One region of the Rhizobium pantanalense genome, then DNA from elsewhere that is predicted to be linked to it. Evidence: predicted binding sites of a transcription regulator. Region 1 holds the regulator's gene; each other region holds the start of a gene.

Region 1 (3,752 bases):
TGTCTACGACGACAGCATTGACGTGGTGGAATTGCGCGCGCGCGTCGGCATGGTCTTCCAGAAGCCCAACCCGTTTCCGAAGTCCATCTATGAGAACGTCGCCTACGGTCCGCGCATCCATGGCCTGCATCGCTCAAAGGCCGATCTCCAGCATATCGTCGAAACAAGCCTGCAGAAGGCCGGTCTCTGGGGTGAGGTGAAGGATCGCCTCCATGACGCCGGCACGAGCTTGTCGGGCGGTCAGCAGCAGCGTCTGTGCATCGCGCGCGCCGTTGCCGTCAGCCCGGAGGTCATCCTGATGGACGAGCCGTGCTCGGCGCTCGATCCGATCGCGACCGCCAAGGTCGAGGATCTCATCCACGAGCTGCGGGAGAATTTCACCATCGTCATCGTGACGCATTCCATGCAGCAGGCAGCCCGCGTCTCGCAGCGTACCGCAATGTTTCATCTCGGCCACCTGGTCGAGGAGAACGACACCGATAAGATGTTCACCAATCCCGACGATTTCCGCACGCAGGATTACATCATGGGCCGTTTTGGTTGATGATGGCAGGCGCGCGGCTCCTTTCACACAGTTCACTTTGAGGATAGAAAAATGGTCTCCACTCACATTCTGTCAGCCTATGACGAAGACCTGAAGTTCCTGACGCGCCGCATTGCTGAAATGGGCGGCCTGGCCGAGCAGATGGTTAGCGACAGCGTACGCGCTCTCGTCAACAGCGACGCGGCTCTGGCCCAGAAAGTCATCTCCGACGACGTGGTTCTCGACCATGCCGAGCGCGAAGTCGGTGACAAGGCGATCGTCACCATCGCCCGCCGCCAGCCGATGGCAGCCGACCTTCGCGAAATCATGGGATCGATCCGCATCGCTTCTGACCTGGAGCGCGTCGGCGATCTCGGAAAGAACACCGCAAAGCGCGTCATCGCCGTGCAGGGCACTGGCGTCCCCCGCCGTCTCGCCCGCGGCATCGAGCATCTCTCCGAACTGGCGCTGAGCCAGCTCAAGGAAGTTCTCGATGTCTACGCGACCCGCTCGCCCGATAAGGCGGTGTCGATCCGCGAACGTGACGAGGAAATCGACGCCATGTACACCTCGCTCTTCCGCGAGATGCTGACCTACATGATGGAAGATCCGCGCAACATCACCACCTGCACGCATCTTCTCTTCTGCGCCAAGAACATCGAGCGCATCGGCGACCACGCCACCAATATCGCCGAGACGATCTATTACATGGCGACAGGTGCTCAGCCCGAAGGCGAGCGCCCGAAGGACGATACCGCCAATACCGTCGGCGCAGTGACGGAATAATCTGGAAGCGAAGAAAGGAGACCATAGGCGCATGGTTCCGAGAGTTGCTGTTGTAGAAGACGAGGAAGCGCTCAGCGTTCTGCTGCGCTACAATCTTGAGGCCGAAGGCTTCGAGGTCGACACGATCCTCAGAGGCGATGAGGCCGAGCTGCGTCTCCAGGAGCGCATCCCCGATCTCCTGATCCTCGACTGGATGCTCCCCGGCGTATCGGGCATCGAGCTCTGCCGCCGGCTGCGTATGCGGCCGGAGACGGAGCGACTGCCGATCATCATGCTGACGGCCCGCGGCGAGGAAAGCGAGCGCGTGCGTGGGCTTTCGACCGGCGCGGACGATTATGTCGTCAAGCCGTTCTCGACGCCGGAGCTGATGGCTCGCGTCAAGGCGATGCTGCGGCGTGCCCGCCCGGAGGTTCTCTCCACGGTGCTGCGCTGCGGCGATATCGAGCTGGACCGAGAAACCCATCGCGTCCACCGCAAGAGCCGCGAAGTACGGCTGGGGCCGACGGAATTCCGCCTGCTGGAATTCCTGATGTCCTCGCCCGGCCGCGTCTTCTCGCGCTCGCAGCTGCTCGACGGCGTATGGGGTCACGATATCTACGTCGACGAACGCACTGTCGACGTCCATGTCGGCCGCCTGCGCAAGGCGCTCAATTTCTCCAATATGCAGGATGTCATCCGCACCGTTCGCGGCGCGGGCTATTCCATGGAAACCTGAGCGGTTTGCCGCTCGGGTATCACTAAAGCATGTCGCGCAAAAGTGCGTAGCGGTTTTGCGAGAACGACATGCGCCAGACGGAAAACCTAAAGCACGGGAAGCGAATCTGAAAGATCGTGACGTGCTTTAAATAGCGGCGGAAATAGAAAAACGGGCCTCGATGGGCCCGTTTCTCATTGTCTTGCTGTGACTTTCAGCCGTTGTTGCGACGGCGGTCATGCACCGGCTGGTATGCCATGCGCTGATGATAGGTGCAGTACGGCGAAGAATCCGGGCTGTCATTGCCGCAGAAGTGGAAGTCGTCCTTCAGCGGGTCGCCGACCGGCCACTTGCAGGTGCGCTCCGTCAGTTCCGTCAGGCCGAGGCGGCGAGAGATCGGAACGACGACGTTCGATGCCGGACGATACTGGATTTCATTGACGGAATCGACCTCGATCTCTTCCTTCAGCATGGTTGCGCCCTGCTGGCGGGCGACGACCGTACGGGTGGCAACGCGCGATCCGTAGGTTGCGGTGCGGGGTGCTGCTGCGCTGCGCTTCGGCGTGCGCGCCGCGGTTGCCGTGCCGCCCGCCTTCGCTCGGCCAGGAAGGTTCAGGCGGTGCACCTTGCCGATGACGGCATTACGGCTCACGCCACCGAGCTGCGCAGCGATCTGGCTGGCGCTCAACCCTTCGGACCATAGCTTTTTCAGCTTCTCGACGCGTTCGTCTGTCCAATTCATGCCCTGTCTCCGCTGTCGCGTTTCCGATGGCAGAATCCCTCACCATTGCCTCGCATGGGAACGAGGCGCGAAACGCTCTAAAATTGTGGTGACTAGTTCCGCCGCATGCAGTCTAGCAATTGCTTTTTAACCTAGTGTGAGGCTGACTCCGTGACAAGAGTCGCGAGAATCTTGAGGAATCGATTTCGAGGTTTTCCCCAACTTGCTGCCCAGGCGTGGCATTTCTGCAATAGGCGCGGCTGAACCTATCTCTTTTGCCCGCAAGCGCTATCTCGCACCTGCTAAAGCGCCAGTTTTGTTGACATCGCGGTGCAAAACATCAATAGTGCCCAGGCCGCCGCAAGGCGGCATTTTTGATTTTTTCGGACCCGTTTCATCAAATGGAAGCGATCGGTCCTTAAAGTTGTGATCGAGGAGATATGGCCATGGCCGAGACCACGCCGCTTTATGACACCTATATGCGCGCTCCGTTACGGTTCGAGCGAGGCGAGGGCGTGTGGCTGGTCACCGAAAATGGCGAGCGCTACCTCGATTTCGCAGCCGGCGTCGCGGTCAACTCGCTCGGTCACGCTCATCCCCATCTCGTCGCCGAATTGAAGGCCCAGGCCGACAAGGTCTGGCATCTGTCCAACCTTTATGAGGTGCCTGGTCAGGAGAAGCTGTCGAAGCGGCTGACGGAAGCGACCTTCGCCGACAAGGTGTTCTTCACCAATTCAGGCGCCGAGGCGCTGGAATGCGCCATCAAGACGGCGCGGCGCTATCAATTCGCCAAGGGGCATCCCGAGAAGTTCCATATCATCACCTTCGAGGGCGCCTTCCACGGCCGCACCATCGCGACCATCGCCGCAGGTGGCCAGGAGAAGTATATCGAGGGCTTCGGGCCTAAGGCACCGGGTTTCGATCAGGTGGAGTTCGGTGATCTCGATGCCGTGCGTGCCGCCATCACGGATGCGACGGCTGCGATCCTGATCGAGCCGGTCCAGGGCGAGGGCGGCATTCGTCCCGCG
Region 2 (3,752 bases), on a different contig from region 1:
CCCGATTTCGAAGATGTTTTAGAGCACTTCCCCGAAAAGTGCGAAGCGGTTTTCAGCTCGGAACACGTAAAAACAAAGGAAAAATCTGCAATTCAATTGCCGGGCCGATAAAGGTGGCAGCGCTGCTCACGACAACTTTACGCCATGATCTGTCGTCCTTGGTGTTACAGATGCGGGAGGTATCGGCGTCCAGATAGCCCCGGTGGAATTCTCTATCCAATTCCTGGGGCAGCGGCTCTTCCGCGTCTATCGCAGGGGATTTAAGGTAGGCTATATTATGAGAACCACATCTCTGGAAATGATTGGATCATCGGCAGAAATTCGAAATCACGCATGAAGCACCGTCTTACCGTTCTCTCTATTTTCCTCGTTATTGCAGTCTTGATCATGAGCTCATTCGTCAGCCGCTCCGCTTTGGGGCTGGTCGTCAGAGCTTGTGAGATCAACTCCACCCTGACAGGGTCGCCATATCCGTGCCTCAAGATAGTCCAGTCGCAGGATCCATTGTCTTCGTATGTTGTTCTTCGCGAGCCGGCTGACAAAGAGCGCACCATTCTTGCACCGCTCGCCGACGTCCCCGGCATCGAAGACCCACGCCTTCTGGCCACGGGAGCGCCGAACTATTTTGAGGAAGCGTGGAAAGAGCTATCAGCAATCGATCCGCGCACAACGAAGGTTTCGAGACAGAATTTTGCCCTGGCGATAAACGCCGCCAGTTGGCGCACACAAGATCGACTTCATATCCACATGGGGTGCGAGACGCCTCGCTTTAGGGCTTTGTTGAAAAGCCATGCGACAGAAATTGAAAGTGGCCGGTTTACGGACTTGAAGACCAGAGCTGGTTGGTGGGCAACTTTCCATACGGCCGATGACCTTTCGAATTTGAACCCGCTGCAGCTCGTCGCAGATGGTGTCGATGGTGCCCGTTCAAATATGGAAAACGTCGTGGTCGGCGTCTTTGGCGCTGCATTGCCCGACGGGCAGCATGGTTTCTATATTCTGGCGAGAATAAACGAGGCCCACAAATCCCGTGGCTCCGCGGAGGACATGATCGATCCCAAATGCCGGCTCTGATGCATGTCGCTCAGAAGTTCGGGCGGCGGCCGAACTCATTCACAGCCTACCGTCCGATTTTGAAGATGAGCCGGCCAACGCCGACCACCCAAGTCGTCAGACCTGGATCAGGACCAGCGCTCGCAAAAGGCTTCGATGTCGCTTGACTGAAAATCGGCAAGCCGCTCCATGATGGTTTCGAAAGGCCAATCCCACCAGGCGATGGACGTCAGTCTTTCTGCGATGATTCGCGTGAAGCGCTCTCGAATGAACTTGGCGGGAATACCACCGACGACAGTATATGGTTGGACATCTTTGCTGACGACCGCGCCTGCTGCAAGCACGGCGCCGTCTCCAACCTTTACGCCTGGCAAAACAATCACGCCATGACCAATCCAGACATCGTTGCCAATGACAGCGCGATCTTCCTTTCGCCGATCGAAAAAGGCGTGGTCCCGCACGGCGCCCTCCGCGTAATATTCCGGACAATAGGTGAAGCGATGCATGGACGGGCGGTCCATCGGATGATTGGGAGCGCCAATTCTGACCTCTGCCGCAATGGCGCAGAACTTTCCAATCGTTGCGTCGCCGACAATGCAGCGCGGTCCCAGGTAAGAGAAATCTCCGAGTTCGGCAGTGTGCAGAGATGTGTCCGCCAAAATCTCACAGCATCTGCCGATGCTCGAATCCCTTACGTTCGCCGTCGGGTGGATGACGGTTTCTGCGATTTTTGGGCGATTGGGCTGTGCGGTTGAGTGCATTGACAGTCTCCGGATTCTGGGCCTGCCTAACCGGGGACGATGAAGGATGTATGACGCAAGAGCGTCGAAAAACCGAAGCAAGATGTCCGCTACGAGCAAGCCGTTGCCGGCATCTGCCTCCGACAACATCGCAGGAGATATCACCCGTTACCGGCCAGCAAGCGCTTGGCGGCCGCCCTCGCCTCTTCGGTTACCGAAGCACCGGCGAGCATGCGGGCGATTTCCTCGGTGCGATCCTTCGCTTCCATGGTGGCGACGCGTGTGGAAATCTTTTCCGAGCCGTCCGCAACCGGTCCCTTGGAGATCAGCAGATGCGTTGCAGCACGCGCCGCAACCTGTGGCGCGTGGGTGACCGACAGCACCTGCACGCGATCGGAAAGGCGCTTCAGCCGCTGGCCGATCGCATCGGCCACCGCGCCGCCCACGCCAGTGTCGATCTCGTCGAAGACAAGGGTCGGCGCCGAGCCGCGGTCGGCAAGCGCAACCTTCAATGCCAGAAGGAAGCGCGACAGCTCGCCACCGGAGGCGACCTTCGTGATCGGTCCCGGCCGCGTGCCAGGGTTGGTCTGCACGTGAAATTCGACAACGTCGATACCGTCGGCCGTCCCGGCCTCCGGATCGCTTGATATCTCCACCATGAAACGCGCACGCTCGAGCTTCAGGGCCGGCAGCTCGGTCATAACGGCCGCTGCAAGCGTTTCACCCGCATGGCGGCGCTTCTCCGACAGACTGCGCGCGGCGACGTCGTAATCCGCCTTGGCGGCGGAAAGCTCGGCAGCAAGGCGCGCCAGCCGCTCTTCGCCAGCGTCGAGATCGGCGAGATCCGAAATCATGCGCGCGGCCAGGGCCGGCAGTTCCGTAACCGGTACGGAATATTTACGCGAGGCACCCCGCAACGCGAAGAGGCGCTCTTCGACACGCTCAAGTTCGCGCGGATCATATTCCGTTTTGCGGAGTGCTGCCTCCACTTCCATCTGTGCGTTGGACAGCTGATCGAGAGCGGCATCGAGCAGCGCCACGGTATCTTCGAGCAAACCCGGCGCTTCGTGGCTCTTGCGCTCCAATCGGCGCACCAGCGATGCGATATGCGGCACGGGCGATGCGTTGCCATTGAGGAATTCGGAAGCCTCAGCGATATCGCCGGCGATGCGCTCGGCCTTCATCATCCGCGAGCGCTTCTCAGCCAGCTCATCCTCCTCACCATCCTGTGGCGAGAGCTTCTCCAGCTCCTCGACGGAGGCGCGGAGATAGTCCGCTTCACGCGCTGCCTTCTCGACCTGCTCGCGATGCTTCTTCAAGGTGCGCTCGGTATCGCGCCAGATTTTGTGCAGCCTGCCGACCTCCTGCGCCTCTTCGGCGAGGCCGGCAAAGGCATCCAGCAAGGTACGGTGCGCGTCGGTATCGACGAGCGCTCGATCGTCGTGCTGACCGTGAATTTCGACGAGAAGCTGGCCGATCTGGCGCATGAGCTGCACGCTGAGCGCCTGGTCGTTGACAAAGGCCTTGGTCCGGCCATCAGCGGACTGCACACGGCGGAAAATCAGATCGCCGTCATCGTTGATGCCATTTTCGCGCAGGAGCTTGCGGGCCGGATGCTGTGTACCGACGTCGAAAACCGCAGTCACCTGGCCGCGATCCTCGCCATGGCGCACAAGCCCGCCATCGCCGCGCCCGCCAAGGGCCAGCGACAGACTGTCAAGCAGGATGGATTTGCCCGCACCCGTCTCGCCGGTCAACACCGAAAGTCCGGACTCGAAGGCAAGATCCAGCCGCTCGATCAAAACGATATCGCGGATCGAAAGCTGGATCAGCATCTGCGCTCAATCTCACGTCCCAAGAAGAAGTTTCTTGCCCGCTCTGGAAATCCAGGAACCCGAATTTTCGCTGGGCTCCACGCCGCCCTTCTGCAGCAGCTGATAGGAATCCTTATACCAGCGG
Region 3 (3,752 bases), on a different contig from region 1:
CTCGTCTTCCATGCCATCATGCAGCCGGGCGACAATTTCGTCGCGGCCAAGCGGCTCTATGGTGGCTCGGTCAATCAGTTCGGGCAATCCTTCAAGAATTTCGACTGGCGGGTCCGCTGGGCCGATTCCGCCGATCCTGCGACCTTCGAAGCACAGATCGACAGCCGCACCCGCGCCGTCTTCATCGAAAGCCTTGCCAATCCCGGCGGCACCTTCGTCGATATCGCCGCGATCGCAGCCATCGCACATAAGCATGGCCTGCCGCTGATCGTCGACAACACCCTGGCGAGCCCCTATCTCATCCGGCCGCTAGAGCATGGCGCCGATATCGTCGTGCATTCGCTGACGAAGTTCCTCGGCGGCCATGGCAATTCCATGGGCGGCATCATCGTCGACGGCGGCACTTTCGACTGGTCCGCCTCGGGCAATTATCCCATGCTGTCTTCACCGCGTCCGGAATATAACGGCATCGTGCTGCATGCGACCTTCGGCAATTTCGCTTTCGCCATCGCCTGCCGGGTGCTGGGCCTGCGCGATCTCGGCCCGGCCATCTCGCCGTTCAATGCCTTTCTGATCCTGACGGGCATTGAGACGTTGCCGCTGCGCATGCAGCGCCATTCCGACAATGCGGCTGCCGTTGCACGCTGGTTGAAGGCACAGGAGAAGGTGGCATGGGTCAACTATTCCGGCCTGGAGGACGATCCGAACCACGCCCTACAGCAGCGTTATTCACCAAAGGGCGCGGGCTCCGTTTTCACCTTCGGACTGAAGGGTGGTTATGAAGCGGGCAAGGGGCTGGTCGAAGGCCTGGAGCTCTTCTCGCATCTTGCCAATATCGGCGATACGCGTTCGCTCGTCATCCATCCCGCCTCGACGACCCACAAGCAGTTGACCGATGAGCAGAAGGTTGCCGCCGGCGCCGGCCCGGATGTCGTACGTCTGTCCATCGGCATCGAGGACGTCAAGGACATCATCGCCGACCTGGAGCAGGCGCTGGCGAAAGTCTGAGGACTGGCCCGCAGAAAGCGGAAAAAGCTTGCCGGCCACTTTGACCGAAGTGAATTTCATGCTTGTTTCGGTCCGCGATCGCCAACGGCAGTCGCGGACTTTTTTGGTCTTGCGAAGTGTGACCGACGGGAGATGTATGTGACAACCTATGTGCAACTGAATGTCGATGGCGTGGAGCCCGAGGCGGGAAAGCCCGCGGCGGACCGTCTCATTTCGGGAGCCCCAACCTTCCGAACCTGGAGTCTCGATGAGACCGAAGGCGGCCTTTACGCTGGCATATGGGAGGCGACGCCGGGGAAGTGGAAGATCGCCTATGACGAGTGGGAGTATTTCAACATTCTCTTCGGCTATTCCATTGTGACAGCCGATGACGGCGAGACGTTTCATTTGCGCGCAGGCGATCGCATGATCTTGAAGCCGGGCTTCAAGGGGACATGGGAAGTTATTGAAACGACTCGCAAGGACTATGTAATCCGCCTTTGAGTATGATCTTGATTCAAAACGTGAAGATCGCCTTGCTTTGTGAAAGGACGCGAGCCTTTCCCTGTGGCTACGCAATGGCCGCCATGCTTGCTGTAGGTTGTGTCACCGCTGCTTCATTAAACTGTCATCAAACTGAAACAATGCGGCATTAGAGCCATCACTGTCGTCAGGAGGTCGAGGTGGGGTTCCTAACCGATGGGATACTTCGTGCTCAGCTCCTGCCCGCCATCCCTTTCATCACTCTGGGAAGTGAGTTCAATCATGTTGAATCAGAAATTTCGTTCGCTTTGCCTGACTGCAGGCTTCATCGCGGCCATGTCCGTTTCGGCCTCGGCTGCCGACATCACGGGCGCCGGCTCGAGCTTCATCGCTCCGGTTCTGTCCAAGTGGGCCGAAGGCTACAAGGCTGCGACGAACAATGTCGTCAACTATCAGTCGGTCGGTTCGGGCGCCGGCATCAAGCAGCTTCTCGACAAGACCATCGTATTCGGCGCTTCGGACAAGCCGATGAGCGATGCCGACCTCGAGAAGAACGGCATTGCCCAGTTCCCGATGATCTCCGGCGGCATCGTCGTTTCCTATAATGTCGAAGGCGTAAAGCCGGGCGAACTTGTTCTCGACGGCAAGACCCTGGCCGACATCTTCCTCGGCAAGATCGCCAAGTGGGACGATGCAGCCATCAAGGCTCTCAACCCGGACGTGAAGCTGCCATCCACGCCGATCTCCGTCGTTTACCGCGCCGACAGCTCGGGCACGACCTTCAACTTCACCGACTACCTGTCGAAGGTTTCGCCGGAGTGGAAGGAAAAGGTTGGCTCGAACACGGCTGTTGAATGGCCTGTTGGCTTCGGCGCCAAGGGTTCGGAAGGCGTTTCCACCACGGTCAACCAGACGGCTGGTTCGATCTCCTACGTTGAATATTCCTACGTCGTCGCCAACCACATCGGTTTCGCGAAGATGAAGAACGCTGCCGGCAAGGTTATCGAGCCGAGCCTGGAAACCTTCAAGGCTGCAGCTTCCAACGCCGATTGGGCCAAGGCTAAGAACTTCAACCTGATCATCACCAATCAGCCGGGCGAAAAGAGCTGGCCGATTGCTGCCTCGACCTGGGTTCTGCTCTATAAGAAGCCGGCCGATGCTGCTAAGAACGAAGAGGCACTGAAGTTCTTCAAGTGGTCCTATGAGCATGGCCAGAAGGACGCGACCGCCCTGTCTTATCTCGCGGTCCCGGACAATGTTGTCGAGATCGTCGAGAAGTCTTGGAAGACGGACTTCGGCACGAAGTAATTTGTGCTAGGCGAGAAAGTTGCGGCGGGCAGGGTATTTCCCTGTCCGCCTTTCGTGACAGGACAAGGGGAAATCGATGGCTGACGCGACTCAGATGGCGGGCTTTCAGGCTGTGAATACCTCCGCCGCGACTAGAAAATTCCGGATACAGGATCGGATTTTCTATTTGATGACGCTTGGCTCGGCTGTTCTTGTCGTGCTTCTGCTGCTGGCAATCCTCGTGGTTCTTGTCATCGATGCCTTGCCCACATTTCAGACCTTTGGCTTGTCGTTCCTCTGGGGCACCAAGTGGAGCGCGCCGGCTGATATTTATGGCGCGGTGCCTGCCGTCGTCGGTACGCTTGTAAGTTCGTTCATCGCCATGCTGATTGCTGTTCCTCTCGGCATCGGCATCGCGATATTCCTGACGGAACTTTGCCCCGGCAGCCTGCGCCGTCCGATCAGCACGGCCATCGAGCTTCTGGCGGGCGTTCCCTCCATTATCTACGGCATCGTCGGGCTGTTCATTCTGGTGCCGCTGATGCAGAACTATATCCTGCCCTTCCTGATCGCGACGGTCGGCCAGGTGCCGGTGATCGGCCTGCTGTTCCAGCCGCCGGCCCCGGGCGTCGGCCTGCTGACGGCAAGCCTCGTGCTCGCCGTCATGATCCTGCCGTTCATCACCGCAATCTCCCGCGACGTGTTCAGCACCGTGCCGCCGATGCTGCGCGAATCCGCCTACGGCATGGGCATGACCACATGGGAAGTGGCCCGCCACATCCTGATCCCCTATACACGCCGCGGCCTCGTCGGCGGCATCATGCTCGGCCTCGGCCGCGCCCTTGGCGAAACCATGGCCGTCACTTTCGTCGTCGGCTCGGTAAGTCGTCTGCAATCGTCGATCATTTCGCCGTCCACCACCATTTCCGCCCAGATCGCGAACAACTTCGGCGATGCCGACGGTCTGCAATTGTCGAGCCTGATTGCGCTCGGCC
Region 4 (3,752 bases), on a different contig from region 1:
GCTTCTTTCCAGCCGCTTCAGCACGTCTTCGCGGCTCTCGCGTCCACGCGCCATCAGCCGCTCGGCAAGCACTTCGCGCGTCGCCGTGACATTGATGATCTTCAGCCGCGGAAATGCGCTCTGGAAGTGATGCAGCGCCGAGCGCGAGCCATTGGCGATGACCAGATTGCCTTGTGCAAGCTCATCGAAGACGTCGGCTGGAATGCCGTATTTCAGGCCATGCGCTTCCCAGGAGACGGCGAAGGCGCCAGCCAGCTCCATTGCATCGAAGTCGGCCTCGGAAACACTTCTGTGGTCCTCGTTGCCGGCATCGCCGTCGCGGGTGATGACGCGGCGGACGAAGTGCACATCGGGCCGGCCGGCAAAATGCTGGGCGGCCAGGTTCATCAGTGTATCCTTGCCGGCGCCGCTCGGCCCTACGACGACGGCGAGCGTGCCCGCCATCGGAACCGCCAGGCCGACATTAGCCGGCTTGATATTGGCGTCCGCGCTCATGCGACCCGCCGTCCTTCTCGCCAGACGGAGCGCGTGATCGGCACGCCATGGTCGCGACGAACGCGCACCAGATCGGCCCGCAAGCCCTCTGCGATGCGGCCGCGGTCGTTGAGGCTGACGGTCCTTGCCGGCGTCGCAGTCACCATGGCGATCGCCTGAGGCAGCGAAATACCCTCGACTTCATCCGCGAGGATGAAGGGCGCATGCAGCAGGCTGAGCGGTACGTAATCGGAGGACAGCACGTCGAGGACGCCAAGCTCAGCGAGATCGCGAGCGGCGATATTGCCCGAATGCGACTTGCCGCGCACGATGTTCGGCGCGCCCATCAGCACGCTCATGCCGGCGCCATGGGAAGCCTTCGCGGCATCGATGCTGGTCGGGAATTCCGCCAGGCGAACACCGTAGTTGATGGCTTCGTCGACATGGGCGAGCGTCGCATCGTCATGGCTGGCAACGGTGATGCCACGTTCGGCGCAGACCTTGGAGATCGCGTCGCGATGCGGCGTGGCATATTTGGCCGATTCCTCCTGGCGCTTGGCGACGAACTTGGCAAAGGCTTCATCGCTGAGCCCGCGCTTCTTCTGATAGTAGAAGATATATTGATCCATGGTCTGGAACTGGCGCTGGCCCGGCGCGTGGTCCATCAGCGAGACCAGGCGGACGTAAGGGTCCTTCTCGAAATCCTGGAAGTGGTCGAGCACGTTGTCAGAAGAAACTTCGCAGCGCAGATGGATCAGGTGATCGGCGCGCAGGCGATCTTCGCTTTGGGCGGCTTGGATGGCGTCTGCCATGTCGCGCATCTCGCCCTTTTCGAAACCGCCGTCTTCGTCCGAGCCCATGCGCAGGCAGTCGAATACGGTGGTGATGCCCGAGGTGACAATCTGGGCATCATGCGCCTGGATTGCTGCCGTCTTGTTCCAGCGGACGCCCGGACGCGGGGAATAATGTGCTTCCAGATGGTCGGTATGCAGCTCGACCAGACCGGGGATCAGATAATCGCCCTCGAAATCTTCGCCGATATCGGACTTGCCTTCGGAGATGGCGGCAATGCGACCGTCGCGGATCAGCACGGAGCCCTCGACGATCTTGTCTTCGAGGACGATGCGGGCGTTGGAAAGGACGGTTTCTTTGGTCATATCGGCTCTTTCATATTAGGCGCCGGCAAGCGGCAGCCAGGAACGGACGGTAAAGGGAGCGCCACGCTGTTCTTCGATAAAGACGGCGAGGCCGGAAACGTCGAGCGGTTTGCCGTTATGGTCGGCGAAGCGCTCGCGCAGAACGTCGTGCATCTCGGCCTGGCGCTCGGCCGGAACGCGCCCAGTCAGCGTCATGTGGAAACGGAACTCGTCATTGACGTAAGGATAGCCCCAGCGCAACAAATTGGCGCGCTGCGGCTCGGTGAGACCCTCCGGCTTACGCCGGGCAATGTCATGCTCCGAAAGCGGTGCGCGGAACGGCTCGAAGGTTTTCACCACACGGGAGGCAAAATCCTGCAGCGGCTGGTAGAGCGAGCCCGGCACCAGCGCGAAGAAATGGCCAAGCTGGCCAAGCACCAGCTCCGGAATGATGAAAGCCTTGGTCTGCGAGGCGAATTCGGCGGCAACTTCGAGGAGATCGCGCTCGGTCACCGAAGCGGCCAGCTCGAACGGCGCCTTCAACGTGGCATGGAAGCCATAGCGTCGCGGATCGGCCGTCAGCTCGGTATGGCCTTCCGGCAGCGGACCCATGGCCTTGTCGGAAAAAATCTCACCGGAAAACGCATCGCGGCCAAGCCAGCGGGCGGCAAGCGATGTCAACGGATCGTCTTTGGGCGGCGTGAAATAGAGAGCATAGCGCAAGGCTGCATTCCTTGGAAAAATCGGCTGCGCGGGACACTGTTGGGTGATTTGCTTCAAACCGCAAGAGCAGCAAGGCAGCAACGGTTCGAATCCGGCTAAAGCCGGCCTGACCGCTACGGTCTTGCCGGCCTGCGCTACCGGATTCCCGTGACAGAATGATGATGCGGAACGATTTTTTTCCCGTTCTTTTTTATTTCGCTCTCGCGCCCATCAGCCGCGAGCGCAGGGCGTTGGATGCTGCGTCGAACAGGAAGACAACGATGAGGATCAACAGCACCATATAGGCGACGTTTTCCCAGTTGGAATTGGTGCGCATCGCTTCCCAAAGTTTGAGGCCGATGCCGCCCGCGCCGACGGCGCCGATGATGGTCGCGCCGCGCACGTTGGATTCCCACTGGTAGAGTGTCTGGCTGACGATGACGGGCACGATCTGTGGCATGATGCCGTAGCGATGCACGAGAATGGTCGGCGAACCGGTGGATTTCACGCCCTCGCGCGGCTTGTTGTCGATGTTCTCGAGGCCCTCGGAATAGAGCTTGCCAAGCGTGCCCGTCTCGGTGAGGAAGATCGCGCCGCTGCCCGCGAGCGGGCCGGGGCCGAAGGCGCGGGTCAGGAACAGCGCCCAGATCAGCATGTCCACCGAGCGCAGGAAATCGAAGAAGCGCTTAAGGATCTGGTTGACGAGGCGGCTCGGCGTGATGTTGCGAGCCGCAAGGAAAGCGAGCGGGAAGGCCGCGAGCGAGCCCAGCAGCGTGCCAAGGAAGGCCATGACGATGGTCTGGAACAGCTTGGTCCAGACGTCGCCATGCTGCCATGCGCCATTGTTCCAGATATTGTCGAAGGCCAGCGAGAGATTGGACTGAGCAGGATCGAGCCGCGGCCCTGAAACGATCAGGCTGATGACTTCGCTCGCCGGCTTGTCGAAGAAGGGCGAATGCGTATCGAAGACGAAGTTGGCCCAGCCGATGAACCGCTTGCGGATCTTCACGCGGTCGGTGGAAATGCTGGCATCGCCTGCAAAGCCGAGATTGACCACAATATTGTCGTCATAGACAGTCATCCAGCTGGGAACGGGCTCGGAGCCGACGATTTTCGGCACATCGCCAGCAATATCGATTGGAATCGTGATGCCATGCGCGGTCACGATGGCCTGCGTTTTGGTGACGGTTACCGTGCGGCTCGTGCCGCTGACGGAAACGGTCATGCTGCCATCGGGGTTGGTCTTCACCCAGTCCGGGTTCGGATTGTCGCCCAAGGGCGAAAAGCGCGGATATTTGATGCTGATCTTGTCGCCGGAGATGCGGAATTCCGGCTGCACGTCATAGCTCACCCATTCGCTGAGATAGATGCCGACGCGCTCCCAATGCGCTTCCGAAATGACCTTCGGCAGGTCGAAGAACCACACGGCATAGATGCCGT

The links. Region 1 encodes PhoB, which activates phosphate uptake and scavenging genes when phosphate is short. Its sites were predicted from a motif close to TGTCATNNANCTGTCAT; they were not measured.
Region 2: a site for PhoB is predicted at 1,854-1,870, ahead of PH558_RS04380 (DapH/DapD/GlmU-related protein). Genes of this name have one in related genera too.
Region 3: a site for PhoB is predicted at 1,614-1,630, ahead of pstS (phosphate ABC transporter substrate-binding protein PstS). Genes of this name have one in related genera too.
Region 4: a site for PhoB is predicted at 2,481-2,497, ahead of PH558_RS29220 (DUF1045 domain-containing protein). Genes of this name have one in related genera too.

What each region holds. Positions count from the first base shown of each region.
Region 1 is NZ_JAQJCH010000003.1:140,593-144,344, reverse strand. Features, by position in the region: gene pstB (phosphate ABC transporter ATP-binding protein PstB) at 1-544, shown strand, start outside; gene phoU (phosphate signaling complex protein PhoU) at 596-1,309, shown strand; gene phoB (phosphate regulon transcriptional regulator PhoB) at 1,341-2,024, shown strand; gene PH558_RS10065 (GcrA family cell cycle regulator) at 2,218-2,745, opposite strand; gene PH558_RS10060 (aspartate aminotransferase family protein) at 3,171-3,752, shown strand, end outside.
Region 2 is NZ_JAQJCH010000001.1:919,812-923,563, reverse strand. Features, by position in the region: gene PH558_RS04385 (CDP-diacylglycerol diphosphatase) at 334-1,074, shown strand; gene PH558_RS04380 (DapH/DapD/GlmU-related protein) at 1,182-1,814, opposite strand; gene recN (DNA repair protein RecN) at 1,955-3,628, opposite strand; gene PH558_RS04370 (outer membrane protein assembly factor BamD) at 3,641-3,752, opposite strand, start outside.
Region 3 is NZ_JAQJCH010000006.1:484,302-488,053, forward strand. Features, by position in the region: gene PH558_RS18320 (O-acetylhomoserine aminocarboxypropyltransferase) at 1-1,008, shown strand, start outside; gene PH558_RS18325 (cupin domain-containing protein) at 1,141-1,491, shown strand; gene pstS (phosphate ABC transporter substrate-binding protein PstS) at 1,807-2,778, shown strand; gene pstC (phosphate ABC transporter permease subunit PstC) at 2,855-3,752, shown strand, end outside.
Region 4 is NZ_JAQJCH010000014.1:91,937-95,688, reverse strand. Features, by position in the region: gene phnN (phosphonate metabolism protein/1,5-bisphosphokinase (PRPP-forming) PhnN) at 1-495, opposite strand, end outside; gene PH558_RS29225 (alpha-D-ribose 1-methylphosphonate 5-triphosphate diphosphatase) at 492-1,631, opposite strand; gene PH558_RS29220 (DUF1045 domain-containing protein) at 1,647-2,333, opposite strand; gene phnE (phosphonate ABC transporter, permease protein PhnE) at 2,524-3,752, opposite strand, start outside.